Regions from separate parts of the Nocardia sp. NPDC127579 genome, predicted to be linked through region 1. Evidence: riboswitches for the same ligand, from Rfam matches in the RefSeq annotation. Region 1 holds a riboswitch; each other region holds the start of a gene.
What was found. A riboswitch is a leader RNA that binds a small molecule or an ion and turns the genes downstream of it on or off. The one in region 1 is predicted to bind S-adenosylmethionine.
Positions count from the first base shown of each region.

Region 1 (5,579 bases):
TCGGGATCGTCGGCGTCGACCGGCACGTAGGCGGCACCGGCGTGCAGTACGGCAAGAATCGTGACGTAGAGCTCGCTGGTCCCCGAGGGCATCCGCACCCCGACCCGGTCGCCGGCGCGGACGCCCGCGGCGGCCAATCGCCCCACCACCGTGTCGATCTCGGCCAGCAGTTCGGTGTAGCCGAGCACCGTGGTTCCATCGTCGAGGGCGGGCGCGTCGGGGTAGGTGGCGGCGGTGGCGGCCAGGATATCGACCAGTGTCCGTGCGGGCGGCGCGAATTCCGCGCGCAGCAGCGGATCCGGGAGCGCTCCCCCGCTCGCTACCGCATCGACCTCCGGCTGGAGCATCCGTCCTGCCCACCTCTCATCGACCTACCAGCGCCGAGCTTCCGCGTCGAAACCCTCGTCGCACCCGGCGGCCGCCGGGTGCTGCGCGCGGTCCCGGTTAGCCCGGGACGGCGCAGATGATGCACGACCAGGGTTACCAGTGGGCAAACAAGGCGGTGACCAACTGTCCACGGTACCTCCGGTACCGGTGCCGACGCTGGACGCTAGGCGGCCGAGGTCGCGGTGCCGATACCGAGCGCGGCGAGGATTCCGGCGGAGACCTGCTCGAGCCGGTCCCGCACCGCGGGGCGCCGCAGCAGCGCCACGGCGCGGGACGCGAGCACCGCGACCAGCACCATTTCGATGGCGGCGATACCGGATTCGATGGCGCCGAGGGCCAGCGTGCCGGCGAAGGTGACCTCGGTGAGGAATTGCGGCAGCACGGCCAGATAGAACAGCCCGACCTTCGGGTTGAACAGACAGGAGACCAGCCCGGCGGCGAACGCCGAGCGAATGGGCGCGGGCACGGGCGTGGCCGCCTGCCCCGCCTGGTCCGCCGCCCCCGCCCGGCGTTGCTTGCGCAGGTCGATCAGCGCGCGAATTCCCAAGTACAGCAAGTACATTCCGCCGATCAGCTTGAGCAGCCGATAGGCCGTGGCCGACTGCTCGAGCAGAGCGGCGACCCCCGCCGCGACGACCACCGCCCAGACCAGGCCGCCCAGCGCCGAACCCACCGCCGCCGCGATCCCCGGTCGGGCATCCGCGAACGAGTAGCGCAGTACCAGGAAGGTATCCGGGCCGGGCGTGATCGAGAGCAGGATGCACAGGCCGATGAAGCTGAGCAGCAGCGAGGGAGTCACCTCTCCATGGGACCGCATTCGCCCCAAGAATGCAAGGTTATTCTCTCAATTGCATTTTCATGCAGTGCGCGACTCGGCGAAACTGCGGTTGACAGGCCGCCGATACGTCTGCCACTCTCGTTTCAGGTCATGAGTACCAGCGCTAAGCCCCGGCTAGCTGGTCGGCAACCCTCCTCCGCGGCGGGGTGCTCCGGGTGACGACCCGGCCGTTCGCCCACTCGGGCGCGGCAAGCGCGGACTCGACCGATCTCTCGATTGCGGGTCCCTGAATCGACGGGATTTTCGTGATGACCACTGTGGCCACCCAGACCTGCGCCCCGCTCGCCCGCGTCTCCGGCGACGACCTCCAGGTCCCCCTGGTACAGGGCGGCACCACCACCTACGCCAACTTCGACTACGCCGCCAGCGCACCCGCGCTGGCCCAGGTCACCGACCGGGTCCAACAGCTGCTGCCGTTCTACGCCAGCGTGCACCGCGGCGCGGGCTACGCCTCCCGCGTCTGCACCGAGAGCTACGAGTCGGCGCGCGGCTCGGTCACCCGTTTCCTGGACGCCGAGGACGACCAGGTCGTGATCTTCACCCGCAACACCACCGACTCGCTGAACCTGCTCGCCGCCTGCGTCCCCGGCGACACCGTGGTCCTCGACATCGAGCATCACGCCAACTTCCTGCCCTGGACCCGCCATGGCCGCCGCGTCGTGCGCGCCGCCGACACCCTCGAGGAGACCGTCCGGCTGCTGGTCGCCGAACTGTGCAGCAAGCCCGCCGCGCTGCTGGCCGTCACCGGCGCCTCCAATGTCACCGGCGAGGTGCTCCCGCTGGACCGGCTCGCCCAGATCGCGCACCAGTGCGGCGCGCGCATCCTGGTCGACGCCGCACAGCTGGCGCCGCACCGCCGAATCAGCCTGCGCGACACCGGCATCGACTATCTCGCGTTTTCCGGGCACAAGCTCTACGCCCCCTTCGGCGCGGGCGTGCTGGTCGGCCGACGCGACTGGCTCGATAGGGCCGAACCCTATCTGGCCGGTGGCGGCGCGGTCCGCGAGGTCACCACCACAGACGCGCGCTGGGCGCCCGCGCCGCAGCGCCACGAGGCCGGGTCGCCCAATGTGCTCGGCGCCGCCGCCCTCGCCGCGGCCTGCGACGCCCTGTGTCAGATCGCCCCCGAAACCCTCGTGGCCCACGAGCGCACGCTCGCGGACCGCCTGCGCGCTGGCCTGGCCGCCATTCCGGGAGTCACCCAGTTGCGGCTGTGGTCCGACAGCCCCGACATCGTCGGCATCGTCGCGTTCACCCTCGACGGATTCGCGCCCGGCGAAGTCGCCGCCTACCTGTCCGCCGAACACGGCATCGGCATTCGCGACGGCCGCTTCTGCGCCCATCCCCTGCTCGCTCGCCTGGGCCTGGACGGCGCGCTGCGCGCCAGCGTCGGCCTCGGCACCGGCACCGCCGATGTCGACCGCCTGATCCAGGCCGTCGCCACCCTGGTCGAACAGGGCCCCACCTGGTCCTACGCCAAGACCGACGGCCTGTGGAACCCCACCCCCGAAACCCGCGACTTCGCCGAGGGCAACGCGGGCGCGGCCGCCTGCCTCTGACACCGAGCACTACGCTGAGCGGCGATGGGTACGCCGCAGACCAGACACAGCTACGCCGGACAGTCGGTCCCGGAACGCCGCGCCGAACGGCGCGCCCTGTTCATCGACGCGGCACTGACCGTGTTCGCCGCCAGATCGTATGCGAAAAGCTCTGTGACAGAGATCTGTTCGGCGGCGGGACTGTCCCGGCGGCAGTTCTACGAGGAGTACTCCAGCCGCGAGGACCTGCTGATCGCCGCCTACGACGCGGCGCAGCAGGCCGCGCGGACGGCCGTCGCGGCGGCCGTGGCCGAGCATCCCGGCGGTTCGGCTCGTGAGCTGGTATCGGCCGGTCTGACCGCCTATTTGCACGCGGTGGTCACCGATATCCGCCGCGCCAAGATCGCCTACGTCGAGATCGTCGGCGTCAGCGATCGCGTCGAACAGCACCGGCTCGATGTGCGCGATGAATGGGCGCGCACCATCGAGGCCATCGCCTCGAACATCCCCGAGGTCCACGCCCCCGCCTGCGGCTGGCCCACCGCCATGGCCGGATTCATCGGTGCGCTCAACGGCGCGGCGCACCACTGGAGCATGGACGAGCACCGGCCGCCCGTCGGAGCACTGGTCGACATGCTCTCGACGCTGCTGTTCGCCTTGCTGATTCCCGACCACTGATTGCGATCCCCGTCACGTTCGTGCCATAGTTGCCCCCACCATTGAGACGCAGGTGTCTCAATGCGAAGGCAAGGATGTGGGTCGAGGGATGACCATGTGGAGATCACGCGCGCTACGCCGCACCGCGGCCGCGCTAGTCGGAATGAGCGCGCTACTGGCCGGAACCACCACGGCCGTCGCGGAACCGGAAACCCAACCGAGGATCCAGGCCCCGGCCCCGGTCCCGCTGCCACCGGAATTCGACGCCGCGTTCTACCAGCCGCCCGCCGACGTGGTCGCGAACACCCCGCCCGGCGGGCTCATCGCGGCCCGGCAGATCACGGTCGCCAACCTCGGGATCATCCCACTCAACGTCGACGCCTGGCAGGTCTCCTACCGCTCCAACAACACTGCCGGACAACCGATTCCGTCCGTCGCCACCTTGCTCAAACCGCGCGGCGTCAGTCCCGAGCCCCGCAAACTGCTGTCGGTGCAGATCGCCGAGGACTCGCTCGCGGGCTACTGCGCGCCGTCCTACGCGCTGCAATTCCTGTCCGTCGCCAGCTTCGCCGGTCAGATCGTGGCCCCCGCCGAATTCGTCTTCGCCCAGGCCGCGCTGCAACAGGGCTGGGCCGTCGTCATCCCCGACCATCAGGGACCCAACTCGGCGTACGCGGCCGGGCCGCTCGCCGGGCGGATCACCCTGGACGGCATCCGCGCGGCCACCGCGTTCGAACCGCTCGGCGTCGGTGACGCGCCGGTCGGCATGTACGGCTACTCGGGCGGGGCGCTGGCCACCCAGCACGCCGCCGAACTGAAGCAGAGCTACGCGCCGGAACTCAATGTGGTCGCCGCCGCCACCGGCGGCAACGGTCCCGACCTCGCCGCCGCGCTGAACATGGCCAACAATCAGGCCACCGCCGCACTGGTCTTCGCCGCCGTCATCGGATTGACCCGCGAATACCCGTATTTCGCCGAGTTCATCGACCGCACCATCGATCCGCTCGGCCGCGCGCTCATGATCGCCAAGGGCCCGCTGTGCGTCCAATACCAGTCCGCCCTGCTGCCCTTCCTGAATCTGAAGGGCATGCTGCGCACGCAGGGCGACCCGCTCGACGACCCGGCCGTGCGGCGCGTCATCGAGGAGACCCGCCTCGGCAAAACCGTCCCCGACATGCCGATGTTCGTGTGGCACTCACGCTGGGACGAGATCCTGCCCCTCGGCTCCGCCAACGCCATGGTCGACGCGTACTGCGCCACCCCCGGCACCCAGGTGCAATACACCCGCGACTGGGCCAGCGAACACATCGTCGCCGAAGTGAGCGGCGGCCCCGCCGCCCTGCTCTGGCTGCGTGACCGCCTCGACGGCGTTCCCGCCCAACCCGGTTGCAGCACCACCGACGTCCCGTCCATGGCCGCCGCCCCCGGCGTCCTCCCCTACGCGGGCTCTGTCCTGGGCGAAACCATCATGTCGTTCTTCGGCAAGCCGATCGGCGCCTAGACCGCCGCCCGTCCGATCACCACCACCCGCCTGCCGGCACGTCGTGTTCGCCGCCCCGGATTCGCCGGTCTTCCAGAGCATTCGCCGCGACTGGCCGAGCACCCTGATCGCCAACCCCTACCTCGGCCGTCGATGTCAGCGATAGCGGGCCGCGAAATGGCGCGGCGCCGGGAGAATCGCTGACATGACGGGTCTTGTGCTGACAGCGGAACGGCGGACCGAACTGGCGGAGTTGCTGGGGAATGCGCGGCGTCTGCGCGTCAGGTATCCGAAGCTCGCGGAGTATCTGGACGTGGCGCCTCGGCTGCGCGGGACGGATGATCCGGATGCGGACGCGGCCTTCGACCTGCGCGTCCTGCATTACACGACAGGTGGTGAGTCATCGACGGGTAATCCGTACTGGGACATCGTGAGACCGTCGCTGAGCGAGGTCGACGGTCGGCGCGTGATCGACGGCGGCATGCCAGGTGGAAGTGCGCGGCTGGCGTACGCGGAGACGATCTTGCAGGACATCTTCGCCTACGCGGTGCCGTCACCGGAGACCATCGCGTGGATCCGCGGGTTCGCCGACGGACGCAAGGTACTGGAGTTGGGCGCGGGGCGCGGCTACTGGAGCGGGCGGCTGGCCCACGCCGGCGTGGACGTCTCAGCCTTCGAC
Region 1 covers NZ_JBHXVZ010000001.1:1,052,618-1,058,196, forward strand. The annotation lists gene ACFVMC_RS04375 (Pls/PosA family non-ribosomal peptide synthetase) at 1-347, opposite strand, end outside; gene ACFVMC_RS04380 (LysE family translocator) at 551-1,186, opposite strand; SAM riboswitch class IV at 1,312-1,426, shown strand; gene ACFVMC_RS04385 (aminotransferase class V-fold PLP-dependent enzyme) at 1,474-2,784, shown strand; gene ACFVMC_RS04390 (TetR/AcrR family transcriptional regulator) at 2,809-3,441, shown strand; gene ACFVMC_RS04395 (lipase family protein) at 3,530-4,921, shown strand; gene ACFVMC_RS04400 (hypothetical protein) at 5,214-5,579, shown strand, end outside.

Region 2 (5,579 bases), on a different contig from region 1:
GGCGTGTTGTTGGCGCGCAGCTCGGCCAGGAACTCGTCGGCGCCGGGAATCAGCTGATCCTCGTGCACCAGCACGCCGTCCATATCGGTCAGATAGGACAGGATCGGCTCGTTGTCTGGAGTCACACGGCCAATTATCCGCTAACTCGCGCCGCCGTGTCTCGATGAGACCCTTCGCACACGAACCGACCAGCCTGACTATGGTCGGATGGATGGGTGATCTGAAGCTCGGATACAAGGCGTCGGCCGAACAGTTCGGTCCGCGTGAACTGGTGGAAATCGCGGTGCTCGCCGAGGAGCACGGGCTCGACAGCGCGACCGTCAGCGACCACTTCCAGCCGTGGCGGCACAAGGGCGGGCACGCCCCGTTCTCGCTGGCCTGGATGGCGGCGGTCGGCGAGCGCACCAAGCGCATCCAGCTCGGCACCTCGGTGCTCACCCCGACCTTCCGCTACAACCCGGCGGTGATCGCGCAGGCCTTCGCCACCATGGGCTGCCTGTACCCCGAGCGGATCATGCTCGGAGTGGGGACCGGCGAGGCGCTCAACGAGATCGCCACCGGCTACACCGGCGAATGGCCGGAATTCAAGGAGCGTTTCGCACGCCTGCGCGAGTCGGTCGAGCTGATGCGCGCGCTGTGGACCGGTGAGCGCACCGACTTCGACGGCCAGTACTACAAGGCGGTCGGCGCCTCCATCTACGACGTGCCCAAGGGCGGCATCCCGATCTACATCGCAGCGGGCGGTCCGCTGGTGGCCCGGTACGCGGGTCGCGCGGGCGACGGTTTCATCTGCACCTCCGGCAAGGGCATGGAGCTCTACACCGACAAGCTCATGCCAGCGGTCGCCGAGGGTGCGGCCAAGGCCGGCCGCACCCTCGCCGACATCGACCGGATGATCGAGATCAAGATCTCCTACGACACGGATCCCGAACTGGCGCTGGAGAATACGCGCTTCTGGGCTCCGCTGTCGCTGACGCCGGAGCAGAAGCACTCGATCACCGACCCGATCGAGATGGAGGCCGCCGCCGACGCGCTGCCGATCGAGCAGATCGCCAAGCGCTGGATCGTCGCCAGCGATCCGGATCAGGCCGTCGACCAGATCAAGCCCTACCTGGACGCGGGCCTGAACCACCTGGTCTTCCACGCCCCCGGCCACGATCAGCGCCGCTTCCTGGACCTGTTCCAGCGCGACCTGGCACCCCGCCTGCGCGCATTGGGCTAGGTCATCTGACCAGCAGTTGTCCACACCCCCCGACTTATCCACATTCGATGAATCGGGGGGTGTTTCCTTTTCCAGGACCGACAAGCATTTGGGCAGAACGCAACTGACCACGCTTGTACGATCAGGGGAGGATCTCGACATGGCCGATCTCGAAAACCGGGTAGCCAAGCTGGAGGTACGCATGGACATCGGAGGCGCACGCGACTCCGCGACCCTGACGGTGATCGGAGAAAAGCTGGCCGACCTGGACACCAAGCTCGGCCAGGTACAGGAGACCGTCACCAACCTGGCGATAAAGGTCGAAAACCTGGAAACCAAGGTCGACAACCTCGAAACCAAGATGGACGCTGGGTTCGACGAAATCCTGCGGCGGCTGCCGCAGGATTAGCCGGTTCAGCGCAGGGCGTGGTCCAGGTCGCCGAGCAGGTCCTCGATGTCCTCCAGGCCGATAGAGATGCGGACAACGCCGTCGGTGAGGCCGATCGTGGCGCGGCCCTCGGGGCCCATCGCCCGGTGGGTGGTGGTGGCCGGGTGCGTGATCAGGGTCTTCGCATCGCCCAGGTTGTTGGAGATGTCGATGATGCGTAGGCGGTTCAGCACCTCGAAGGCGCGCTTCTTCGCCTCGCCGTCGGCTGCGTTCAGCTCGAAGGTGACCACCGTGCCGCCCGCGCTCATCTGGCTCTTGGCCAGCTCGAACTGCGGATGCGATTCCAGGTACGGGTAGCGGACCCAGTTCACGGAGTCGTTGTCCTCCAAGAACTTCGCCACCCGCAGCGCCGAATCGGCGGATTGCCGCACGCGCAGCGGCATCGTCTCCAAGCCCTTGAGCAGGGTCCACGCGTTGAACGGGCTCAGCGCCGGACCGGTGTGGCGCATCAGGTTCTTCACCGGTCCGTCGATGTAGTCCTGCGCGCCCAGGATGGCGCCGCCGAGGACCCGGCCCTGTCCGTCGATGTGCTTGGTGCCCGAGTAGACCAGCACGTCGGCGCCCAGCTCGAAGCCGCGTTGCAGCAGCGGGGTGGCGAACACGTTGTCCAGCACCACTTTCGCGCCCGCCGCGTGCGCGAGCTCGGACACCCGGCGCACGTCGACCAGGGTCTGCATCGGGTTGGCCGGGGTCTCGAAGAACACCGCCTGGGTCGGCACCGACAGCGCCTGCTCCCACTGGTCCAGATCGTCGCCGTCGACGAAGACCGTCTCCACGCCCCAGCGCGGCAGGATCTCGTTGCACACCACGAAGCAGGAGCCGAACAGGCTGCGCGCCGCCACCAGCCGGTCACCGGCACCGAGCAGCGCGCCCAGTGCGGTGAACACCGCCGACATGCCGCTGGCCGTCGCGAAGCAGGCTTCGGCGCCGTCGAGCAGCCGCATCCGCTCCTCGAACATGGCCACCGTGGGGTTCCCGTATCGCGAATAGACGAAATGCTCGATCTCACCGGTGAACGACTGCTCGGCCGCCTCGGCGCTCTCGTAGACGAAGCCGGAGTTCAGGAACAGCGCCTCCGAGGTCTCCTCGAAACCGCTGCGCCGCAGGCCGCCTCGGACACCGAGCGTCGCCGGGCCGACACCTTCGGGCAGCGGCTTGTCGAACGCACCACCTGTGATCATGACTGCTGCTCCTTCGCCGAACTCGGGCTCACGACTGCTTCCACGGCAGGCCGCGGGCGCGCCAGCCGGAGCCGCCGCGGTGGCCGTCCGCGTCGAGCGGGCCTTCGAAGCCCTCGTCCACGTTGTAGGCCGGCGCGATGCCGAGCTGGGTGGCCACGGTCGCGGCATGCGCGGAGCGCTGGCCGGAGCGACACAGGAACACCACGGGGGCTTCCGGCGCGCGGCCGTCCAGTGCCTTGCCCAGCTGGTCGGCGAAGGCCTGGTTGCGCGTGCCGGTGCCGTCCACCCATTCGATGAGCACGGTGGGGCGCTCGATCGCGGTGGTGTCGGGTACGCCGACGAAACGCCATTCGGCTTCGGTGCGCACGTCGACCAGGACGGCTTCGGGGTGCTCGCGCAACAGGTCCCACGCCTGCTGCGGGGTGATGTCACCGGCGTAACTCATTGCGATCCTCCTGTGAATCCGCACTTGCCGCATCGGGGTTCGGATGCGTGCCAGGTCGTCACCCGGAGCACCCCACCGCGGAGGAGGGTTGCCGACCAGCGAGCCGGGGCTTGGCGCTGGTGCTCATGACCTGGACTGAGATTGCCTGGGCAGGTGCCGGGCTGTCAAACACCTGATTCGTTTCAGCCGCAGACCAGCCAGTTGCCGTCGGCGCGGACCAGATTCCAGGTCTCGGTGGTCTCCTTGCCGTCGGCCTTGGTGGTGACGGTGGCCTTGGCCCGGTCCCCGTTGACGCTCTGGCCCTCGATCCTGGCGATCTCCACCGACTTTCGGCCGCCGGCGCCGAATTGCGCGGCCAGCGGCGACTTCGCCTCGTCGAATCCGGCGCACGCGGTGCCGGGGGCGGGTACGTCGTCGCTCTGCGCGCGGCCGCCCACGTAGTTGCTGACCGCCGCGGAGATGCGGTCGGCTTCTGTGACATTTTTCTCAGCGGGCGACAGCAGACCGCCGGCGAACACCGCGATCAGCACGATCGCGGCGAGGATGGCGGCGGCGATGAACGGCGTCATGGACCGCTGGTCGGTCTGATCGACGGCGATCGGCTCGTCCTCGGGCTTGGGCTGCTGCTCGGTCATCCGCCCATGATCCCTTATGCCTGGTCGGCGGCACCCGTGCAGTCCACCGCGCGCGACACCGATAGAATCGCGAGACCGCAGTCTCGCGGCCATCACCGTGGCTGCGGGGTGCGGACAGCGACCTGGAAGCCGCGCAGTTACGAGCCAGCAGCACCAGTGTCCGCATCGGCAGGGGCAACCGCAGCGCTGCGTCGACTTAGCCTAGGCTAAATAGGACGCCATTATTTTTCGACCGAAGGTGCGCGTAAGAGATGACCGAACAGAGTGCAGCCACTCGCCCGCTCCGCATCGCGATCGTGGGCGCAGGACCGGCCGGTATCTACGCCGCCGACGCGTTGATGAAATCCGACGCCGAGGTGAGTATCGACCTCTACGAGCGCATGCCCGCGCCGTTCGGTCTGATCCGCTACGGCGTCGCGCCGGACCATCCGCGGATCAAGGGCATCATCACCGCCCTGCACAAGGTGCTCGACAAGGAGCAGGTGCGTCTGCTCGGCAATATCGATTACGGCACCGACATCACCCTCGATGATCTGCGCCGCTTCTACGACGCGGTGATCTTCTCCACCGGCGCCAACGCCGACCGCGCCCTCGACATCCCGGGCATCGACCTGGACGGCTCCTACGGCGCCGCCGACTTCGTCTCCTGGTACGACGGCCACCCGGATGTGCCGCGCGAATGGCCGCTGCACGCGGAGAAGGTCGCGGTGCTCGGCGTCGGCAACGTTGCGCTGGATGTGGCGCGCGTGCTCGCCAAGACCGGCGACGAACTGCTGCCGACCGAGATCCCGCCGAACGTCTACAACGGCCTCAAGGCCAACAAGGCGCTCGAGGTGCACGTCTTCGGGCGGCGCGGCCCGGCGCAGGCCAAGTTCACGCCGCTCGAGCTGCGCGAGCTCGACCACTCGCCGACCATCGAGGTCATCGTCGACCCCGAGGACATCGACTACGACGCCGGCTCCGAGGCCGCGCGCCGGCACTCCAAGCAGGTCGACATGGTCGCCAACACGCTGGAGCAGTGGGCGATCCGCGATCAGGGCAACCGCCCGCACAAGCTGTTCCTGCACTTCTTCGAGTCGCCCGCCGAGGTGCTCGGCGAGGACGGCAAGGTCGTGGGCCTGCGCACCGAGCGCACCCAGCTCGACGGCACCGGCAACGTCAAGGGCTCCGGCGAGTTCCGCGAGTGGGACGTGCAGGCCATCTACCGGGCCGTGGGCTACCTGTCGCAGAACATCACCAACCTGCCCTTCGACGACCAGGCGGGCACCGTGCCGAACGAGGCCGGTCGCGTGCTGGCCGACGAGAACGCCGACGGCGCCGCCCGGTACATGCCCGCCACCTATGTGACCGGCTGGATCAAGCGCGGCCCGGTCGGCCTGATCGGCCACACCAAGGGCGATGCCAACGAGACCGTGGCCTGCCTGCTCGACGACAGCGTGAACTTCACCCCGGCCGAGCAGCCGGAGCTGGACGCGGTCACCGAGTTCCTGGAGGGCAAGGGCATTCCGTTCACCACCTGGCAGGGCTGGTATCGCCTGGACGCGCACGAACGCGCGCTGGGTGAGCCGGAGGGCCGCGAGCGGGTCAAGGTCGTCGAGCGCGAGGACATGCTGCGCGCCAGCGAACCGCACAAGGTCTGAGCCGGCGGTTCCACGGCAGCGAAATCTCT
Region 2 covers NZ_JBHXVZ010000007.1:416,187-421,765, forward strand. The annotation lists gene ACFVMC_RS24810 (HAD-IIA family hydrolase) at 1-83, opposite strand, end outside; gene fgd (glucose-6-phosphate dehydrogenase (coenzyme-F420)) at 212-1,222, shown strand; gene ACFVMC_RS24820 (hypothetical protein) at 1,362-1,610, shown strand; gene ACFVMC_RS24825 (O-succinylhomoserine sulfhydrylase) at 1,616-2,830, opposite strand; gene ACFVMC_RS24830 (rhodanese-like domain-containing protein) at 2,859-3,275, opposite strand; SAM riboswitch class IV at 3,291-3,406, opposite strand; gene ACFVMC_RS24835 (hypothetical protein) at 3,458-3,910, opposite strand; gene ACFVMC_RS24840 (FAD-dependent oxidoreductase) at 4,162-5,550, shown strand.
Region 2: linked by a shared signal. The riboswitch ahead of ACFVMC_RS24830 (rhodanese-like domain-containing protein) and the one ahead of ACFVMC_RS04385 (aminotransferase class V-fold PLP-dependent enzyme) in region 1 are both predicted to bind S-adenosylmethionine.

Region 3 (5,579 bases), on a different contig from region 1:
GCGGCCCCGATCGCCTGGGACAGTTCCACGGTCGGGATCCACAGCCCCGCGTCCAGCACGCGCTCCTGCGCGGTGCCGATCAGGGCGAGCCGCGCGGCCTGGTCCCCGGCGCTCAACTGTCCCTCCAGGATGTCGTCGAGTGCTGGAATACGTTCGCGCACATTGAGATTGCGTCCCTGCACCGTGAAGGCGTTGCGGAGGATGTCGCCGTCCGCGCGCGTGGTGTTGTAGTAGTAGGTGTCGTAGTCCTTGGCGTTCTGCCGCGCCGTGGTCTCGGCCAGCGAGACCAGATCCAGCCGCAATTCCACCCCGACCTGGCGCAGCTGCTGCTGCACCAGCTCCAGGATCGCCTTGTTGCCCGCGAACACCTGGGTGAACACCACGCCGAAGCTGAGCCGCTCGCCGCCACGCACCCGGATACCGTCGCCGCCCGGCACCCAGCCCGCCTGATCGAGCAGGGCGCGGGCGCGGGCCGGATCGTGCGCCAGCCGCGCCGACAGATTCTGATAGCCGGGTGTGGTACTGGCCAGCGCGCTGGTCGCGGGCTTGAACTGCGGGCCGAGCACGGTGTCGACCAGCTGCTGGCGGTCGATCGCGGGCAGCAGCGCCTGGCGCACCAGCGGATCGCGCAGCGGGCCGCGTGTCAGATTGGGCTGGAGGCCGAACGGGATGCCGGGGTTCGGGGCGGTGAGCAGGCGCGCGTCGGCCGCCTCCAGTAGCGGCAGGTCCTGGGGCAGCGCGTCGCTGATCGCATCCAGCTGCCCGGAGGTGAGGCTGCCGGTGCGCACGCCGGACTCCGGGACGACGGTGAACTCGATGCCGTCCAGGTAGGCCTCGCCCTGGTGTGCGAAAACCGCGGAGCCCCAGGCATATCCGGCTCGCTTGCGCAGTGTGGCCGACACGTCCTGCCGATAGGCGGTGTACACGAACGGTCCCGATCCGACATTGCTGCCGTCGCACCGCTGCTCGGCGGGTTTCGCGGTGGTGGCCGCGCCCTGAATGCCCAGTTGCGGCGTCGAAGTCGCCTGGAGGAACTGTGCGTTGGGTTTGCTGAACTCGACCCGTGCGGTCAGCCGGTCCACCGCCGTGGTGCCGACGTAGTTCACCAGATACCCGTTGCCGAGCGGGGCCTTGGCCGCGCCGAGCCGCACGATCGAATCGAAGGTCTCGCGCACCGACTCTGCGGTGAGCGCAGTGCCGTCGCTGAAGGTGACGTCGTCGGCGAGGCGGAAGGTGAACACCGTGGCGTCGGGACTCGCCTCCCAGCTGCGCGCCAGCCAGGGGCGCAACGCGCCGGAGGCCGGATCCTGATCGGTCAGCGAGTCGACGATCTGCCGGGTGACGTAGAGCGTCTGGTTGCTGCCCGCCTGCGCGGGGTCCGAGCACGACGCCGCCTGGGACAGGCCGTAGCGCAGCGTGCCGCCGGGCCGCGGGGGACCCGCGTCGGCCCGGGTGCCGCCGGCGTCGCCGCCGCAGGCGACCACGGTGCCGGCGAGGGCCAGCAGGCCGGTGACGGTGGCGAGGCGATGACGGGTGCGGATCACGGTGGTACTCCGGGGAATTCGGCGCGGGCGACGCATCGGTAGGTCCTCCATCGGTCCTGGCGGAAGCACCCGCACCCGGCGCGCCGGGGGGTTGCTGCGATGTCGGCGAGCCAGGTCTCTCGATCGCTCTGGATGGTTGCCGGACCATCATGGGTAGCAGGCGATCTCGGTGACAAGAGTAGAAATCACGGTGAGCGCAGTGCTGGTCACCAGCGGCGGGAGGGCGGATTATGGTCCGGACCCCGCTCTACGGTCCGCACGCCGCCGACATCGGAAATACCAAGTTTTCGGAGTTTGCGGGCGTACCGTTGAACCTCCGCTCGTTCCGCCGTCGAGGAGGTTCGCAGTGCCCGTTCAACTCGATGCCTCCCGTGCGCGGAGGTCGCTCGGCCGGCTCGCCGCGCTCGTCGCCATGGCCACCGTCACCGCGATCGGCCCCGCCGCCGCGACTCCGGAGCACCCGGTTGCCTCGATCGACGACGCGTCCGTCGCGTTCGACCTGCCGCGCGGGGCGGTGGCCCGCCCGGGTGCCGCCGGTCCCGCGGTCGCCGCCCTGGAAGCCCTCGGCGTGACCCCGTTCCTCTATCCGACGGCCACCCTGTGCGACGACACGGGCCTGGCCCTGGACGACCCCGCCCTCGCCGGTGCGGTATCGGGCCCGTGGCCTGTCCACACGCTCACCATCCCGGGCCTGGACCTGACCGCGGTCGAGACCGGTCAGACCTTGTTCGCCTTCGTCCCCGCCGCCTCCGACGATGCCGAGGATCCCACCCTGCGCGTCGCCTGGCTCAATATCTCCACCGGCGACGGCGGCCTGGCCGCCCTGGGCCCGCTCACCGACGTCTTCGCCCACATGGTGTCACCCGGCGTACCCGACCTGCTACGCCCGCTGGCCGAACAGGCTGTCCGCGAACTCTTCACCGCCACCGTCCCCGACACCGGCGTCCGCGCCGTCCCGGTCGACACCGGCAGCGGCACCGTCCTGGCCGCGGTATTCGGCAGTTCCCGCACCGATACCCGGACCTGCTTCTACCTTCCGACCATCGGCATCGTCGATGTGCCGTGACGGGCGCGGCCGCCGCCACCGGGAACCGACCCGGGCGATCGGTGGCAGGTAGGCCCGCGCGCGACGAGACCGATCCTCAGTCCGGTGGCTGTCGTAGCCGACGGCCTTTCCACACCAGGTTGCCCAGTCGACGGGCTCGGTGGGATCGCAGGGAGAGCATCACATACGCGCCTACCGAGACCGGATGGGCCAGTGCGGCAAGAGCATCCGTGCGCGTGAGGCCGGTCGCGGTTTCGGTGGACCGGGCCAGGAGACGACCGGCGACGGCCGCCGCGTAACCGGCGAACCCGATCCGGCGGGTCCGGCCGGAACCGCCGAGGGCGACCAGTGGCGGCACCCAATAGGCCAGGACGGCAATGGCTCCCACGGCCAGCGCGGCGAATGGTGAACCGCCGTAGGCGGACCAGAGCCAGCGGGTGTAGCCCGCGTCGAGTTCGGTGGCACCCCGATACATTCGGGTCTCGGCCTGTCTTCCGGCCGCGACCAGTGCGGTGTGGCGGCCGCCGCGCCGCAGGGCGCGCGCGATATCGAGATCCTCGGTCGGGCTGGCGGCGATCGCGCCGTGGCCGCCGACGGCGCGGTAGGCGGCGGTGTCGAAGACCAGGAACTGACCACACGCGAGGGCCATCGACGGTCTGCGCGTGCGATTGGCCACGGTGACCGGCAGCGTGGTGGCCCAGGACCAGCAGAGCAGCGGCTGGACCAAGGCCTCGGCGGTCGAGCCGACCCGCTGGGCGGGCCACGGCGACACCAACGCCACCTCGCGCCTGCGCAATTCGTGCACGGCGGCGGCGATCGCCCCCGGGCCGAGCCGCACGTCGGCATCGAGGAAAACCAGCGCCGCGGTGTCCACGAGATCGGCGAGCCGGGCGCAAGCGGCCGCCTTCCCGGTCCAGCCGGGCGCGGGTTCGTCCTCGGATCGGATCATCAGGAAACGAGGATCACTCCCGATCGCGGCCGCGGCCGCGGGGCCGGTGCCGTCGGCGGACCCGTCATCGAGGATCAGCACGCGCAGGTCGGCGACACCGAGTTGCGCACGCAGGTCACCGATCAGCGCGGGCAGCCGGTCTGCCTCGTCACGCGCCGGGATGCACACGGTGACCGGCTCGACGATTGTGATCCCCACGGCCAGCCGGCGCACGGCGACCCGGTTGTACAGCGCCACACCGAAACCGGTCAGCGCGATTCCGGTCCCCGCCAGCGCGAGCCGATCGGCTACCGCGCGCGGCGATGTCCGGCCTCGATACATTTGCGGGCCGACTTCGACCATCGTCGTCAACCGATTGCCGTGACGGGTCAGCTGCCTTCCTTCACCATGCGCCACCACTCGTTCAGCGAGAACCGTTCGGTGCCCGGCGCGGGCGGGTTGCGATTCATGTAGGCCATGGCGGCGACGATGGCGGCGACCGCCAGGGTGATGCCGCCGACGATGCCCGCCCAGCCGGCGAACGAACGGGTATTGGGGTCGGCGTAGCTGACCTCGGCCCGGATCGTGGACACGTCACCGGGCGGCAGCTTCCAGGAGACGGTGGAGTCGTCGTCGCGATTGCCGTTGGTCTTGGCGACGCGCGCCGGGAACGCCACCGTGAACTGCACATCGGAACCGTGCGGCGGCACCGATTTCAGATCCACGCGCCCGTTCAGGCTGACCAGATCGCCGGTGCGCTGCAGGGTCAGCTGGAACATGCCCTGGGTCTGCTCGGAGAGCGCGCCGAGCTGGGTCACCTCGCCGAAGGACAAATCCTCGAAGAAGACCTTGCTGCCCACATAGCCGTCCTGGTTGTAGGTCTCGACCCGCACCTTGCCCACCAGCGCCTCGGGCGCGGTCAGTTGCGGCCCTTTGTCGTTGGCATCGGCCGGGACCACCGCGGCCACGATCCGCCCGGACACCCGGTCGTTCGACGACACACCCATCGATACCTGGACACGCAGGCAAGCGGCCAGCATCGGCACGAGCAGCGCGGCCAGCACGACCGCCCCCGTTATCCGCAGGCCGGTGCGGCGCGGTGGTACCGGGGCATCGGGTTCAGTGGTCATCGGGCTAGGTTGCACGGCTCACATGGTGCCAGGCCCGACCCCGCATTAGCCACGCGACAACCCGAAGCCGGGTGCGTCGATCGGGTCGCGGTCACCGATTCCGGACAAGTCGCCGCAGCAACGGGATACCGAGCAGCCCCATCCCCGCCGCCCCGTACAGCGCCGATGCGGGCAGGCCGAGGAACGCCGCGTGCGCGAGCGCCGAACCGAGCCAGGTCCACAGGAATACCGCCACCGGCACCGCGATCGATGCCGAGCGCACCACCCTGCGCCGCTCCCACAGCGTGAGCAGACCGGCCATCACGATCCCGACCGCGAACCAGCCCGCGTAGTTCGTCCACGGAATCCCCGCCAGCCCCGGCAATCCCGATCCCGTGTCGCACCATCGCCACTGCCCGTCCGCCACCATCTGCGGATCCAGGAACAGATCCCACCCCACCGCCCCGAGCGCCGTCAGCCCGATCCGCGCCGCGACCACACCGCGCCCGGTGACCGCATCGCGCCCGGTCGTCAGTAGCCCCGCCACCACCCAGATCGGATACAGCCCGCCGGTCCAGGCGAGCGGCACCAGCAGCGGAACCCCGCCCACCGCGGGCCCGATCCGATCGACGGCATAGTCGTAGCACCCGAACGGATACCCGGTCGCCACCCCCACCATCTCCGCGACCAGCCCCACCCCCGACACGATCACCAGAAACCCGCCCGCATAACCCAGCCCACGCGCGAGGGCCGCATGCGCCAGCGCCACCCCGGCCGACAACAGCACAACGGCCACCGTCACCCGATCCCGCGCCGCCCCGGAGGTCAGCGGATATCCGATCTGCGCCAGCACCAGCAGCGCGGCCACGATGATCGGAACGAGTTCGATACCGCTGAACCGACGCGACCGTGTTCTCAGCACGGAAACCGTGCCCCCGCGTGGGTACCAGTCA
Region 3 covers NZ_JBHXVZ010000004.1:485,203-490,781, forward strand. The annotation lists gene ACFVMC_RS17655 (ABC transporter substrate-binding protein) at 1-1,580, opposite strand, end outside; SAM riboswitch class I at 1,589-1,683, opposite strand; gene ACFVMC_RS17660 (hypothetical protein) at 1,891-2,610, shown strand; gene ACFVMC_RS17665 (glycosyltransferase) at 2,687-3,859, opposite strand; gene ACFVMC_RS17670 (LppM family (lipo)protein) at 3,907-4,647, opposite strand; gene ACFVMC_RS17675 (carotenoid biosynthesis protein) at 4,739-5,545, opposite strand.
Region 3: linked by a shared signal. The riboswitch ahead of ACFVMC_RS17655 (ABC transporter substrate-binding protein) and the one ahead of ACFVMC_RS04385 (aminotransferase class V-fold PLP-dependent enzyme) in region 1 are both predicted to bind S-adenosylmethionine.

Region 4 (5,579 bases), 800 kb from region 1:
GCCGGCGCAGCAACCAGCCGGGCAGGTCGGATCGATGCCGCTTTGCTTGTCTAAAAGCGTTGATGTAGTGACGAATTCGGGTGATTGCACGCATGGCCGGTACCCCTTCCATCGGTTTCCTGTTCCCACCGTACGCCTTAACTACGCTTTGTAGTAGCACTGCGCCGCCACGCCTTCTCGAATAGGGTTTCGACCATGACGAGCACTGCGCACAATCCAGCCGGATCCGAACCGCCCGCACCGGGTTTCGCGCACGCCACGGTCGCCACCGGTAGCCGGATCGTGCACCTGTCCGGGCAGGTCGGGGTCGACGAAGCGGGGCAGGTGGTGCCCGGGGGCCTGGCCGCCCAGACCACGCAGGCGCTGATTAATCTCGGGCGCGCACTCGAAGCGGCAGGTGGCAAGGCCGCGGATCTGGTGAGTGTCCGCTTCTATGTGGTGGATTGGGATCCCTCGAAGTTCGAGGCGCTCGGCGCCGCGGGCCTGGCGGCGCGCGAACACTACGAATTCCCGGAAACCACTGTCACTTTGGTGGGTGTGGCCGCGCTGTTCACCCCGGAGCACCTGATCGAAGTCGAAGGCGTCGCCGTCCTGGACTGACGCGGGGGCGCTGGCCGCGCGCCGGGTGCGCCTGCAAGAATCGGTGCGTGAACGACGTCGACTCCGCCGAACGGCAACCCAGCAGCGCGGGCGCGCAATTCCTGCGCGTGCACCTGCCGATGGTGGCGGTCGCCGTGGTCGTCGTCATCGCCGTGGTGTTCGTGGCCGGTGATCGATGGCGGCGCGGCGCGTTCTTCTTCGGCGGCGCCACCCTGCTGGCGGCCGCGCTGCGCCTGGCCCTGCCCACGGCGCGAGTCGGCCTGCTCGCGGTGCGCGGCAAGCCGTTCGACGTCGCGGCGCTGACCCTGCTCGGGTCGGCCATTCTCTTCATCGCCGCCACCATCAGCAGCCTCGGCGTGCAGTAGCGCGCCGAGTTCCGGTGCGTCAGCGGTTCTCCCGCGCCAGCCGCATGGTCTCGATGAGCAGCTTGGATACCGCGGCGGCCTCGGTGAGGAAGCCGTCGTGGCCGTCGCGGGAATGCACGACCTCGAGTCGCGCGCAACCGGGCAGCCCGTCGGCGAGCTCCTGCTGGGTACGCAGCGGGTAGAGCCGATCGGAGTCGACGCCGCCGACCACGCACGGCACCGGGGTCGACGCCAGCGCCGCCGCGATCCCGCCGCGACCGCGGCCGACATCGTGACGGTTCATCGCCTCGGTGAGCAGCACGTAGGTGGCGGGATCGAACCGGCCGCACAGTTTGCGGGCCTGATGCTCCAGGTAGCTCTGCACCGCGTAGCGACCGCCGCGCCACGGGTCCTCATCGCCCTGCGCGTGGTTCTCGAAACGGTGGTCCAGTTCGCCTTCGGTGCGGTAGGTCAGGTGCGCGATGCGCCGGGCCAGCCCCATGCCGCTCATCGGCGCCCGGCCGGTGCCGTGGTAATCACCGCCCTGCCAGTCGGGGTCGGCGGTGATCGCGGCGATCTGGGTGGTCTGGGTGCCGATCTGGTCGGCGGTGGCACGGGCGCCGACCGCGAGCACGAGCGCCGCGGACACTCGGTCCGGCGCCCCGATCATCCACTCCAGGACCCGCATGCCGCCCATCGAACCGCCGACGACCGCGGCCAGGCGGTCGATGCCGAGCAGGTCCATCAGCGCGACCTCCGCGGTCACCTGATCGCGAATCGAGATCTCGGGAAACCGCGAACCCCAGGGCTTTCCATCCGGAGCCGGCGAGGACGGGCCGGTGCTGCCCTTGCATCCGCCCAGCACGTTGGCCGCGATCACACACCACTCGTCGGTGTCGATGGGCGCGCCGGGACCGACCATGCCGTCCCACCAGCCGGGCAGCCGATGCAGGGTGTCGGGGGCGCCGACCACGTGCGAGTCACCGGTCAGGGCATGCTCGACCAGCACCACATTGTCCAGCGTGGGCGAGAGCTCACCCCAGCGCTGTACCGCGAGATGCACATCCGGGACCACGGCGCCGTTCTCCAAGCGCACGTCCCCGATCGGAACGGTGCCCAGACGGCCGTCCGGCGCGGGTAGTAGGCAGCGGGCGCTCGGTTCGGTCTCCACGGTCACGCCGGTCGGCCGATCACGGGGGAATACGCCGCTACCGCACCGCGGTGAAGATTTGCACACATGGGGGACCTCCTGAACAGCGCGCTTGCCCTCGTCCCTCGAGAGCCGGGTCATCACCCGGAGCACCCCACCGCTGCTGGAGGGTTGCCGACCAGCGAGCCGGGGCTTCGCGCTGGCACTCATGACCTAACGAACATGGTAACCGGCGGTCGGTCGACGTTTGAAATCACGTCGATCCGATTGGCGGGCGGGCTCAGTTCGCCGATGTCGCGCCGCAGATCCGACGCAGTTCGGCGAGGGCGCCGAGCACCGTCGCCCGGGTGGCGCGGGCGGCCTCCTCCGGATCGCCGGTCAGGATCAGTTCCTCGTCGGCGGCGAAGGCGATATGGCACATCATCTGCCAGGTGCCGATCGCCAGCCGCACGGTGAGCGAATCCGGTGCGACGCCGAGGCGATCGGCCAGGGCTCGCATGAGCGCGGCGGACTTGCGGTCGCCGTATTCCATCGCCCGGGTGTTGACCGCCGGGCTGCTGCGCGCGATGCGCTGCATCTTCTGGAATCGGCGTAGTGAGATGGGCGCGTCGGCGTCGGCGTGCGCCCCGGCCTCGACCATGTCCAGGAAGGCGGTGCACAGCCCGTCCAGCGGGTTGACGACCTCCGGCAGGTCGCGGAGCCGGGCCGCGACGGCCTGACCGAAGTCCTCCACCGGGCCGAGAATGATGTCCTCTTTGATCTCGAAATACCGGTTGACGGTGCGCGGCGAGACATCCGCCGCGTCGGCGATCTGCTCGACGGTCGTCGCCTCGAAGCCCTGCTCGTCGCACAGGTCCAGCGCCACCTTGATGATCCGCAGCCGGGTCTGCTGCTTCTTGCGTTCCCGCAATCCGGTGGGCGCTGAGTCGAACATGCCGCCACCTTAACGCAAGCCCGACATAGTCATGGCCGAATGAGTCAAATGTCGCATCGCGACATTTTTCTCTTGACGACAAAAGTCGTGCGATGCCAGGATCGACCTCGTCCTTCCGAAACAGCTCGTCCCAGATGAGGGAGAATCCCGTGACTCAAACTGCTCCTGCGGTGGACGTCCCCGAAAAACAGAGCGGTTCGGCACGGTGGTGGGCGCTCGGCGTGATCGCGCTGGCCCAGCTGATGGTGGTGCTGGACGCCACCATCGTCACCATCGCGCTGCCGTTCGCCCAACGTGACCTGCACATCAGCGACAGCAACACCCAGTGGATGCTGACCGCCTACACCCTGATCTTCGGCGGCCTGCTGCTGCTCGGCGGCCGCCTCGCCGACTACATGGGACGGCGCACGATCTTCATGGTCGGCCTGGTCGGCTTCGCCGCCGCCTCGGCCCTGGCCGGCCTGGCCCAGAACGGCCCCCAGCTGTTCGCCGGACGCGGTCTACAGGGCGCCTTCGCCGCGCTACTCGCCCCGGCCGCGCTGTCGCTGCTGTCGGTGACCTTCACCGAAGCCAAGGAACGAGCCCGCGCGTTCGCGGTGTTCGCAGGCATCTCCGCCGGCGGCGCGGCGATCGGCCTGATCGCGGGCGGCGCGCTCACCGAGTACGCGTCGTGGCGCTGGACGCTGCTGGTCAACACCCCGATCGCGATCCTTGCCCTGATCGGCGCGGTCGGCGTCATCGCCAAGGATGTGCCACTGCCCCGCACCGGCGGCTACGACGTGCCCGGCGCGATCACGGTCACCCTGGGCCTGATCGGCATCGTGTTCGGCTTCAGTCGCGCGGCCGAGCACGGCTGGACCGACATCACCACGATCCTGCCGCTCGGCGCGGGCGTCGTGCTGCTCGCGGCCTTCGTCGCCATCGAACGGTGGGTCGCCAATCCACTGCTGCCGCTGCGTATTCCGGGTGAGATCAACCGCGGCGGGGCACTGCTGGCGGCCCTGCTGATCCCGATCGCAATGTTCGCAATGTTCCTGTTCCTGAGCTTCTACTTCCAGAACGTGCTCGGCTACTCGCCGCTGAAGGCCGGTATCGCGTTCCTGCCGTTCCCGGTGGGCATCGCGATCTCGGCGGGCGTGACCAGCGCGCTGCTGCCCAAGCTCGGCCCGCGGCCGCTCATGGTCGCCGGCGCCGCACTGGGGGTGCTCGGCCTGCTGTGGCTGGCACAGCTCGGCTTCGGCGACAGCTACGCCGTGAGCGTGCTGCCCGCCCAGTTGCTGATCGCGCTCGGCATGGGCCCGCTGTTCGTCGGCATGCAGGCCGTGGCGCTGCACCAGGTGGAGGAGGCGGACTCCGGCGTGGCCAGCGCGCTGCTGAACGCGGCCCAGCAGGTCGGCGGCGCGGTCGGCACCGCACTGCTCACCACGATCTCGGTGCAGGCGGCCAAGGACTACGTGGCGGCGCATCCCGGCATCGACGATCTGGTGGCCCGGGCCTCCATCCACTCCTACGATGTCGCGTTCTATGTCGGTGCGGGCTTCTTCGCGGCCGCCATCCCGGTGATCGCGCTGATGATCCGGGACAAGCCGGAGAACCTCATCGAGGGCGCGGAGGACGAGGTGAAGATTCCGGTCGGAGTCTGATCCGGTTATTCGGTCCGCGTATCGTCGAGAACTCGCGATACGCGGACCTTGCCGTTCTCAAATAATGGACAAAAATACTGCTCAGTAACCTTTATCACGATTCTCACTGGGGGGTACTGACGCGCGGTGAGATCGTTAGCAGCAGTACGCTTGTTCTGTTTGACCACATGACCCGCCGACAACGCGGGGCATATACGTTGTCTGTTGGAACAGCTGGGGTCCGCTCACAAGCGTGTTCACCTGGCCGTGCAATGAGGGCACCATCCTAGGAGGACACGAAGATCCATGTCCAAGATCAAGGTTGAAGGCACCGTCGTAGAACTCGACGGCGACGAGATGACCCGGATCATCTGGCAGTTCATCAAGGACAAGCTGATCCACCCGTATCTCGACGTGAACCTCGAGTATTACGACCTCGGCATCGAGTACCGCGACAAGACAGACGACCAGGTCACGATCGACGCGGCCAACGCCATCAAGCAGCACGGCGTCGGCGTGAAGTGCGCCACCATCACCCCCGACGAGGCGCGGGTCGAGGAATTCGGGCTGAAGAAGATGTGGCGGTCGCCCAACGGCACCATCCGCAACATCCTCGGCGGCACCATTTTCCGGGCCCCGATCATCATCTCCAACGTGCCCCGCCTGGTGCCCGGCTGGACCAAGCCGATCATCATCGGCCGCCACGCCTTCGGTGACCAGTACCGCGCCACCGACTTCAAGGTGCATCAGGCCGGCACCGTCACGCTGACCTTCACCCCGGAGGACGGCAGCGAGCCGATCGTGCACGAAGTCGTGAAGATGCCCGAGGACGGCGGCGTCGTCATGGGCATGTACAACTTCAAGAAGTCCATCGAGGACTTCGCGCGCGCCTCGTTCAACTACGGCCTGCAGCAGAACTACCCGGTGTA
Region 4 covers NZ_JBHXVZ010000001.1:254,818-260,396, forward strand. The annotation lists gene ACFVMC_RS01300 (carboxymuconolactone decarboxylase family protein) at 1-94, opposite strand, end outside; gene ACFVMC_RS01305 (RidA family protein) at 196-600, shown strand; gene ACFVMC_RS01310 (DUF3017 domain-containing protein) at 720-965, shown strand; gene ACFVMC_RS01315 (homoserine O-acetyltransferase) at 985-2,121, opposite strand; SAM riboswitch class IV at 2,198-2,308, opposite strand; gene ACFVMC_RS01320 (TetR/AcrR family transcriptional regulator) at 2,375-3,028, opposite strand; gene ACFVMC_RS01325 (MFS transporter) at 3,163-4,671, shown strand; gene ACFVMC_RS01330 (NADP-dependent isocitrate dehydrogenase) at 4,957-5,579, shown strand, end outside.
Region 4: linked by a shared signal. The riboswitch ahead of ACFVMC_RS01315 (homoserine O-acetyltransferase) and the one ahead of ACFVMC_RS04385 (aminotransferase class V-fold PLP-dependent enzyme) in region 1 are both predicted to bind S-adenosylmethionine.